2 regions of the Variovorax sp. V213 genome follow, and region 1 is predicted to be linked to the other one. Evidence: riboswitches for the same ligand, from Rfam matches in the RefSeq annotation. Region 1 holds a riboswitch; the other holds the start of a gene.
What was found. A riboswitch is a leader RNA that binds a small molecule or an ion and turns the genes downstream of it on or off. The one in region 1 is predicted to bind glycine.
Positions count from the first base shown of each region.

Region 2: linked by a shared signal. The riboswitch ahead of ACAM55_RS21120 (D-amino acid dehydrogenase) and the one ahead of gcvT (glycine cleavage system aminomethyltransferase GcvT) in region 1 are both predicted to bind glycine.

Region 1 is NZ_AP028664.1:1,783,107-1,787,514, forward strand. Features, by position in the region: gene gcvP (aminomethyl-transferring glycine dehydrogenase) at 1-588, opposite strand, end outside; gene gcvH (glycine cleavage system protein GcvH) at 638-1,009, opposite strand; gene gcvT (glycine cleavage system aminomethyltransferase GcvT) at 1,052-2,224, opposite strand; glycine riboswitch at 2,270-2,385, opposite strand; glycine riboswitch at 2,398-2,487, opposite strand; gene ACAM55_RS08565 (hypothetical protein) at 2,538-3,083, opposite strand; gene ACAM55_RS08570 (TRAP transporter large permease) at 3,223-4,408, opposite strand, start outside.
Region 2 is NZ_AP028664.1:4,449,714-4,454,121, reverse strand. Features, by position in the region: gene ACAM55_RS21125 (FIST N-terminal domain-containing protein) at 1-1,053, shown strand, start outside; gene ACAM55_RS21120 (D-amino acid dehydrogenase) at 1,071-2,372, opposite strand; glycine riboswitch at 2,463-2,569, opposite strand; gene rfbB (dTDP-glucose 4,6-dehydratase) at 2,825-3,907, shown strand; gene rfbD (dTDP-4-dehydrorhamnose reductase) at 3,904-4,408, shown strand, end outside.

The DNA.
Region 1 (4,408 bases):
CGGCGCGGCGCGCGTCTTGATGACCTCGATGGTCTGCGGATGGCAGTCGCCCGACACCAGGAACACGTTGCTCTTGCTTTTCACGCTGCGCTTGGCGAGCGTCATGGCCTCGGCCGCGGCCGTGGCTTCGTCGAGCATCGAGGCGTTGGCGATGGCCATGCCCGTGAGGTCGCACACCATGGTCTGGAAATTGAGCAGGGCTTCCATGCGGCCTTGCGAAATCTCGGCCTGGTAGGGCGTGTAGGCCGTGTACCAGGCGGGGTTCTCGAGCACGTTGCGCAAGATGACGCCCGGCGTGTGCGTGCCGTAGTAGCCCTGGCCGATGAAGCTCTTGAACACCTTGTTCTTTGCCGCGATGGCCTTCAGCTCGGCCAGCGCATCGGCTTCCGTGATGGCCGCCGGCAGCCGCATCGGCTTCGCACGGCGGATGGCCGCGGGCACGATGCCGTCGATGAGCTCCGCCCGCGTTTGCGAACCGATCACCGGCAGCATGCGCGTCTCGTCCGCTGCATCGATGCCGATGTGGCGGGCGAGGAATTCTTCGGCGTTCTCCAGTTGTTGCAAAGAGGGAAGGGCGGGAATCGGCATGGCGGTGAAGGATCGGAGATGAGGAAGGGCGGCTTGGGAACTCGGCGGATCAGGATTCGGCGGCGAACTTGTCGTAGCTGGCGGCGTCCAGCAGCGCGTCGAGCTGCGCGGGTTCGCTGAGCTTGACCTTGAAGAACCAGCCGGCAGCCAGCGGGTCGGTGTTGGCGAGCGACGGGTCGGCGCGCAGGGCTTCGTTCACTTCGGTGATCTCGCCCGACACGGGCATGAACACATCGGCCGCGGCCTTGACCGATTCGACGACACCGGCCACTTCACCCTGGGCAAAGGTCTTGCCGACTTCGGGCAGGTCGACGAACACCACGTCGCCCAGCGCGTCCTGCGCATGCACGGTGATGCCGACAGTGGCCGCGCTGCCTTCGGCCGAGACCCATTCGTGGTCCTTGGTGTACTTGATGCTCATGAAAAAACTCCTCGTGGAAAAAATGATAGGGGGGTGCCGAGCCTAGCCGCGGTAGTAGCGGGCGGGCACGAAAGGCAGGGTCGAGACTTCCATCGGAACCGGCTTGCCGCGCACGATGGCCTGCACGCGCGTGCCGGGTTCGGAAAATGCGGTGGCCACATAGCCCATGGCGATCGGGCGGTCGGCCGTCGGGCCGAGCAGGCCGCTCGTGACAAAGCCGATGTCGTGGCCTTCGAACGATTGCAGCACCGTGCCGTCGCGCACCGGAATGCGCTCCAGTGCCACGAGGCCCACGCGCCGGCGCTTCAGCGTGTCGTGGTCGGTATGGCCAGCGGCGCCGGCCGTGGCGGCGGCAAGCTGGGCCAGGACCTTGGCCGCGCCCGGAAAGCCGCCTTCGCGCGCGCCGCCCATGCGGCGCACCTTCTGGATGGCCCAGTTCAGCGAGGCCTCGACCGGTGTGGTGGTGGTGTCGATGTCGTTGCCGTAGAGGCAGAGCCCGGCTTCCAGTCGCAGCGAATTGCGCGCGCCCAGGCCGATGGGCTTGACCTCGGGCTGGGCCAGCAGCAGGCGGGCGAGCGCGTCGGCATCCTTTCCGGCCACCGAGATCTCGAAACCGTCTTCGCCGGTGTAGCCGCTGCGGGTGGCAAAGGCGGGAATGCCGCCGACCTGCACCGCGCCGCCGGTCATGAAGACGAAGCGCTCGATGCCGGGCGACAGCCGCGCCAGCACCGTGGCCGCCTGGGGGCCCTGCAACGCGAGCAGCGCGTGGTCGGGCATGGGCTGCACATCGCAGCGCGCGCCGATCTTCTGTTGGATGTGGGCCAGGTCGGCCACCTTGCAGGCGCCGTTGACGATCACGAAGATCGAGCCGTGCCCTTCGTTGAAGAACATCAGGTCGTCGAGGATGCCGCCCTGGTCGTTCAGCAGCAGGCCGTAGCGCTGCTTGCCGGGCGCGAGGTCGATCACGTCGACCGGCATCAGGGTTTCGAAGGCGGCCGCGGCGTCCGGGCCCACCAGGCGCAGCTGGCCCATGTGCGAGATGTCGAACAACCCGGCGGCATCGCGCGTGTGCTTGTGCTCGGCCATGAGGCCGGCGGGGTACTGCACCGGCATCGAATAGCCGGCAAACGGCACCATGCGGGCGCCCAGTTCCACGTGCAGGTCGTGGAGCGGCGTCTTGAGAAGTTGGGCGTCGGATGAAGCGGAAGCGGCCACAGGGCACTCCAAAGGGGCAGTCGAATTCCATGGCGCAAGCCATGGGCCACCCCTGCTGTCCGCTTTACCTGAGAGATTCGCCCCACGATCGGGGTTTGCTCCTTCGGTGGGCCGCTGCATCGCCTTGATGCCTGCAACAGCCTCTCTCCAGCAAGGAAACGCCGGCATGCGCCAGCGCTGTGTCAGTCCTTTTGCCTGAGCGTTCGGGAAACCCCTGCGCCTTCGGCGGCCTCGCATGGCGAAGCTCTCTCCTGACCATGCCGAGTGTAGTGGATCGCGGCGCCCCGGTCCGGCGGCCGGTGGGCGGACGGGCTCAGTGCACGGTCTCGGAGGAGAGCGGCAGTAACCTCTCGATACGCTCGCGCAGCGATTCGGCGCGTTCCGCCCCGGCGGTTTTCTCGACCTCCGAGAGCATCAGCGCCGCAATCGTCAGCATGGCGTCGCGGTCGCGAGCTTCGCGCAGCGCGTCGCGCATCTGCGTCGCAAACCTGGGGTCGCGCCGCACGAACATGCGTTCGCAGATGTCGAACAGGAACATGCGCGTGGTGGCCAGGGAGCGCTTGCCGTCGAAATGGTCGGCGGCGGTCGCGGCCTGGGCTGGTTCGGCCGCTCGGTCCATGGCCGCCGCAGGGGCGGTTGGCGCGGAGGCGGGGGTGGCCTGGGGATAGTGCAGGTAGCCGCGGCTCATCAAGGCCTGCAATGCCTGCTCGGCTTCGCTGCGGTTTGCGAACAGCGGGCTGAAATCGGTCAGCGAACGCCGGCCGTCGGCCATCAGCAGCAATGCGCGTTCGCGCTGGCTGAGCGTGCGTTGGCCGCTTTGGAGTTCGTCGCGTGCCTTGTCGGTCTTGATGGGAAACATGGCGCAACAGCTTTCGGGGATCGAAGGCTGCAGCATCGTTGCAAGAGGTGACATCTTCGTGAAACCATTGCATTACAGGCCGGAAACAAAAAAAGGGCAGCCCGGCGAAGGCTGCCCGTTTTCTTGATGGCCGTTTCGACTATTTGGCGTAGACCAGGTCGCGCAGCGCCAGCGATATCCACGGCACGTAGGTGATCACCATCAGGCAGGCCAGGATCACGAGCACGAAGGGCACCAGGTACTTCACGATCCGGTCGAGCGAGATGCGCGCCACCGTGCAGGCGGCGAACAGGTTCACGCCGAAGGGCGGGGTGATCATGCCGAGCGCGAGGTTCACCACCATGATGAGCCCGAAGTGCACCGGGTCGATCCCGAAGTGCACGGCCACCGGCGCGAGGATGGGCGCGAGCACGATGATGGCCGCGCTGGTCTCGATGAACATGCCGATGATGAACAGCGCCGCGTTCACGCCCAAAAGGAACATCGCGGGCGATTTCAGCACTTCTTGCAGCCAGTGGCCGATGGCGTCGGGCACGCCCGCGCGCGTGATCAGGAACGCGAAGAGGCCCGCGTTGGCGATGATGAACATGATCACCGCCGACGACAGCACCGACTTGCGCAGGATGACGTAAAGGTCCTTCGGCTTGATCTCGCGGTAGATCACCACGCCCACCACCAGTGCATAGAACACCGCCACCGCCGAGGCTTCGGTCGGCGTGAAGATGCCGCCGTAGATGCCGCCCAGGATGATGACCGGCATCAGCAGCGCCCAGCCGGCCTGCCACGTGGCCTTGCCGAAAGGCATGCGGCCGTCGCCGTCGTTCTTGCCCCAGCCCTTCCATTTGCAGTAGACCCAGACGAACAGCATCAGCGCCAGGCTGATGAGAATGCCGGGGCCGAAGCCCGCAATGAACAGCTCGCCGATCGAGACCTCGGCGCTCACGCCGTACAGAATCATCGGGATCGAGGGCGGGATGATCACGCCCAGCTCGGCGCTCGTGGCCTGCAGCGCCGCCGCGTAGGCGGTGGGATAGCCGTGCTTGATGAGCGCCGGAATCAGGATGGCGCCAATGGCAAAGGTGGTGGCCACCGATGAGCCCGACACCGCCGCGAAGATCATGCAGGTGAGCACGCAGGTCATCGGCAGTCCGCCTTGCACGCCCCCCACGATGCTCTTGGCGAATTCGACCAGCCGGCGCGAGATGCCGCCGGTTTCCATCAAATTGCCGGCCAGGATGAAAAACGGAATCGCCGCCAGCGGAAACTTGTTGATGGAGTTGAACATCTCCTTCACGGAGATCAGCATGTTGACGTTGGCCACCTGG
Region 2 (4,408 bases), 2.6 Mb from region 1:
GGCGTGTCGGCCAACAATGCCGAGTATTTCGACGAGCCCGGCCTCTGCCTGATGCTCTGCGCGCTGCCGAGCGACCAGTACCGCGTGTTCTCCGGTGTGGCGCCGCTCGGCAATTCGGAGATGAGCGGTTTCGAGGCGCACACGGCTCTGGTGCATGCGGACCCCGCGACACCCGACCTGACGGAACTCATTGGCGAAATGGCGGGCCGCACCGACACCGGCTATCTGTTCGGCGGGCTGTCGTCGGGCCGCGCGGGCGCGCTGCAGTTCGCGGTGGGCGGCAACGGCAACATCCGCGGGCATGGCGCGGCGGGGGGCGTGTTTTCGGGTGGCTTGTCGGGCGTGGTGTTCGGTGAAGGCGTGCGGCTGGTGTCGCGCGTCACGCAAGGCTGCCAGCCACTGCGCTCGGGCGCGGGGCGCGAGCGCGAGATCACCGAGGCGGACGGCAACCTGCTGCTCAAGCTCGACGGCGAACCTGCGCTCGATGTGCTGCTGGCCGACCTGCAGGTGTCGCTCGAGCGGCCGCAGGAAGCCATCGACGCCGTGCGCGCCACCCTGGTAGGCCTTGCCGATGCGGGCAGCGACGGCATCCGCCGCACCGGCGACCTGGGCGCCGACGTGCTGGTGCGCCACATCATCGGCCTGGACCCCACGCGCCGCGGCATCGCCATCGCCGACGTGGCCGAAGCCGGCATGCGCCTGACCTTCTGCCGCCGCAATGCGCAGGCCGCGCGCGCCGACCTGATGCGCATCTGCGCGGAAATCCGCGAAGAGCTGGAGCCCGAGGAGCAGACGCTGGCCACTGCGCGCGCCGTGGCAGCCGGCGAGGCCGAGGCAGCGCCGCATCCGGCGCGCCGCATTGCAGGGGCCGTGTACGTGAGCTGCTCGGGACGCGGCGGGCCGCACTTCGGCGCCCCGGGCGCCGAACTGCAGATCGTGCGGCACGCACTGGGCGACGTGCCGCTGGTCGGTTTCTTTGCGGCGGGCGAGATCGCCCGGCACCACCTGTATGGCTATACGGGGGTGCTGACGGTGTTTACCAGCAAGGACTGAGCCGCCGCTGCCGGCGTTCAGGCCGGCTGCAGCGCGCGCGCGGCCGGCGCAGGCATGCCGGTGAACGCAAAGTCGACCTCGGGCACGAGCCCGCTCACGATGCGCGCAATCGACTTGCCCGAGCCGCAGGCATGCGTCCAGCCGAGCGTGCCGTGGCCGGTGTTGAGGAACAGGTTCGGCAGCTTCGTCTTGCCGATCAGCGGCACGTTGCTTGGCGTTGCGGGACGCAGGCCGGTCCAGAACTGGGCCTGCGTGGTGTCGCCGGCACCCGGAAACAGTTCTTCGACGCGCCGCACGATCGCCTCGCAGCGCACGCGGTTCAGGTCGCGGTCGTAGCCGTTGAGCTCAGCCGTGCCGGCAATGCGCAGGCGGTCGCCGCTGGCCGAGGTGTAGCGCGAGAACACGAGCTTGTACTCGTCGTCGGTGAGCGAAACCTGGTGGGCCTTGGAGGCGTCCTTCACGGGCAATGTCACTGAATAGCCCTTGGCCGGGTAGATCGGCAGGCGAATGCCCAGCGGTGCCGCATAGAGCGGGCTCAACGAGCCCATCGCGAGCACGAAGGCATCGCCCCGGATGCGCTGGAAGCGGCCTTCGCTGTCGGTGGCTTCGATGTGGTCGATGCTGCCGCCGGCTTCGCGCAAAGCCGTCACCGTGTGGCTCATGAGGAACTTCACGCCGGCCGCGGCGGCCAGGCCGACCAGTTCGCGCGCGAAGCGGTTGGCGTCGCCGGATTCGTCCTCGGCCGTGTAGGTGGCGCCGGCCAGCTGAGGACGGATGTGGGCGAGGGCAGGCTCGATCTTCACGGCCTCGTCGGCCGAGATCACCAGCCGCTCGCAGCCGAGGGCGCGCATCTGTTCGGCCGGCTTCAGCGCCCCGTCGAACTCCTTCTGCGTCGTATAGAAGTGCAGGATGCCCTGCGTGCGCTGGTCGTATTGGAGGCCGGTGTCGGCGCGCAGCTGCTGCAGCGTGTCGCGGCTGTAGGTGCCCAGGCGCACGATCTGCTCGATGTTGTGCCGCGTGCGTGCCGGGGTGCATTCGCGCAGGAACTGCAGGCCCCAGAGCCATTGGCGCATGTCGGCGCGAATGCGAAAGAGCAGCGGGGCGTCTTCCCTGCCCAGCCATTGCAGCACCTTGAGCGGCGCGCTGGGGTTGGCCCAGGGTTCGGCATGGCTGACCGAAATCTGCCCGCCGTTGGCAAAGCTGGTTTCGGCCGCAGGCGTGGCCTGCCGGTCGATGACGGTCACTTCGTGGCCGAGTTGCTGGAGGTAGTAAGCCGAAGTCACGCCGAGCAGGCCGGCGCCAAGAACGATCACGCGCATTTCAAGTACCTTTTGAGGTTGGCGCTTGAACGGCGGGCTTGGTTTGCTACTGATTCAATAGCAAGCAACCGGACGACCGCCGTCCAAGTTGCCGCTCCCCCTGTCCTTGGTACCTGAGAGATTCACCCGCTGCGCCCGCAGCGGGTTTGCTCCTTCGGTGCATCACGCAAAGGTGACGGCTCTCCAGACGGCGTATCAGTTGGTGCAGTACAGGCCCTTCTCGAAACTCTTTGAAAGAAGAACTTCAAGAATTCGGAGGGCCGACCTGAGCGTTTATGGGAGTTTGCGCCTTCGGTGAGGTAGCAAAAAGCGCTACCTGCTCTCCTGCAGTAGGGGCTATTGTAGGCGCACGCGCCGAGCTGCCCACCCCTCGATTTTGGCAATTCGGTCCAATGGGATAATCACGGGACAGATTCGCCTGAGGGCGATTGTTCGACAACTTCGGGGGACTCATGATTCTGGTAACCGGCGGCGCCGGCTTTATTGGCGCCAATTTCGTACTCGACTGGATCTCGCAGAGCGACGAGCCGGTCGTGAATCTCGACAAACTCACCTACGCCGGCAACCTCGAGACGCTCGCGTCGCTCAAAAGCGATCCACGGCACATCTTCGTGCAGGGCGACATCGGCGACAGCGCCCTGGTCGACCGCCTGCTGGCTGAGCACAAACCGCGCGCGATCGTGAACTTTGCCGCGGAATCGCATGTCGATCGTTCCATCCACGGCCCCGAAGATTTCGTGCAGACCAACGTGCTCGGCACCTTCCGTTTGCTCGAGTCCGTGCGTGGCTACTGGAGCGCGTTGCCGGCCGACCAGAAGGCCGCGTTCCGCTTCCTGCATGTGTCGACCGACGAGGTCTACGGCTCGCTTTCCAAGACCGACCCCGCCTTCACCGAAGAGAACAAGTACGAGCCCAACAGCCCCTACTCGGCCAGCAAGGCCGCCAGCGACCACCTCGTGCGCGCCTGGCACCACACCTATGGCGTGCCGGTGCTCACCACCAACTGCTCCAACAACTACGGGCCCTTCCACTTCCCCGAGAAGCTCATCCCGCTGATGATCGTCAACGCACTGGCCGGCAAACCGCTGCCCGTGTACGGCGACGGCATGCAGGTGCGCGACTGGCTCTACGTGAAGGACCACTGCAGCGCCATCCGCCGCGTGCTCGAGGCCGGCAAGCTCGGCGAGACCTACAACGTCGGCGGCTGGAACGAGAAGCCCAACATCGAAATCGTCAACACCGTGTGCGCGTTGCTCGACGAACTGCGCCCCAAGGCCGACGGCAAGCCCTACAAGGAGCAGATCAGCTACGTCACCGATCGCCCGGGCCATGACCGCCGCTACGCCATCGACGCGCGCAAGCTCGAACGCGAACTCGGATGGAAGCCCGCCGAGACCTTCGACAGCGGCATTCGCAAGACCGTCGAGTGGTACCTAGCCAACGCCGAGTGGGTGCGCAACGTGCAAAGCGGTGCCTACCGCGAATGGGTCGAGAAGCAATACGACGCCGCGCCCGCGGCCAAGGCCGCGGCATGAAGTTGCTGCTGCTGGGCAAGGGCGGACAGGTCGGCTGGGAACTGCAGCGCAGCCTCGCACCGTTGGGCGAGCTGGTGGCGCTCGATTTCGACAGCACCGAATTGAATGCCGACTTCAGCCGCCCCGAGCAACTGGCCGAGACCGTGCTCAAGGTCCGTCCCGACGTCATCGTCAATGCCGCGGCCCACACCGCGGTCGACAAGGCCGAGAGCGAGCCCGAGTTTGCGCGCAAGCTCAACGCCACCTCGCCCGGCGTGGTGGCCCAGGCCGCCCAGCAAATCGGTGCGCTCATGGTGCACTACTCCACCGACTACGTGTTCGACGGCAGCGGCAGCAAGCCCTGGAAAGAAGACGACGCCACCGGCCCCCTCAGCGTGTACGGGCGCACCAAGCTCGAAGGCGAACAACTCGTGGCCGCGCACTGCGCCAGGCACCTGATCTTTCGCACCAGCTGGGTCTATGCCGCGCGCGGCGGCAACTTTGCCAAGACCATGCTGCGGA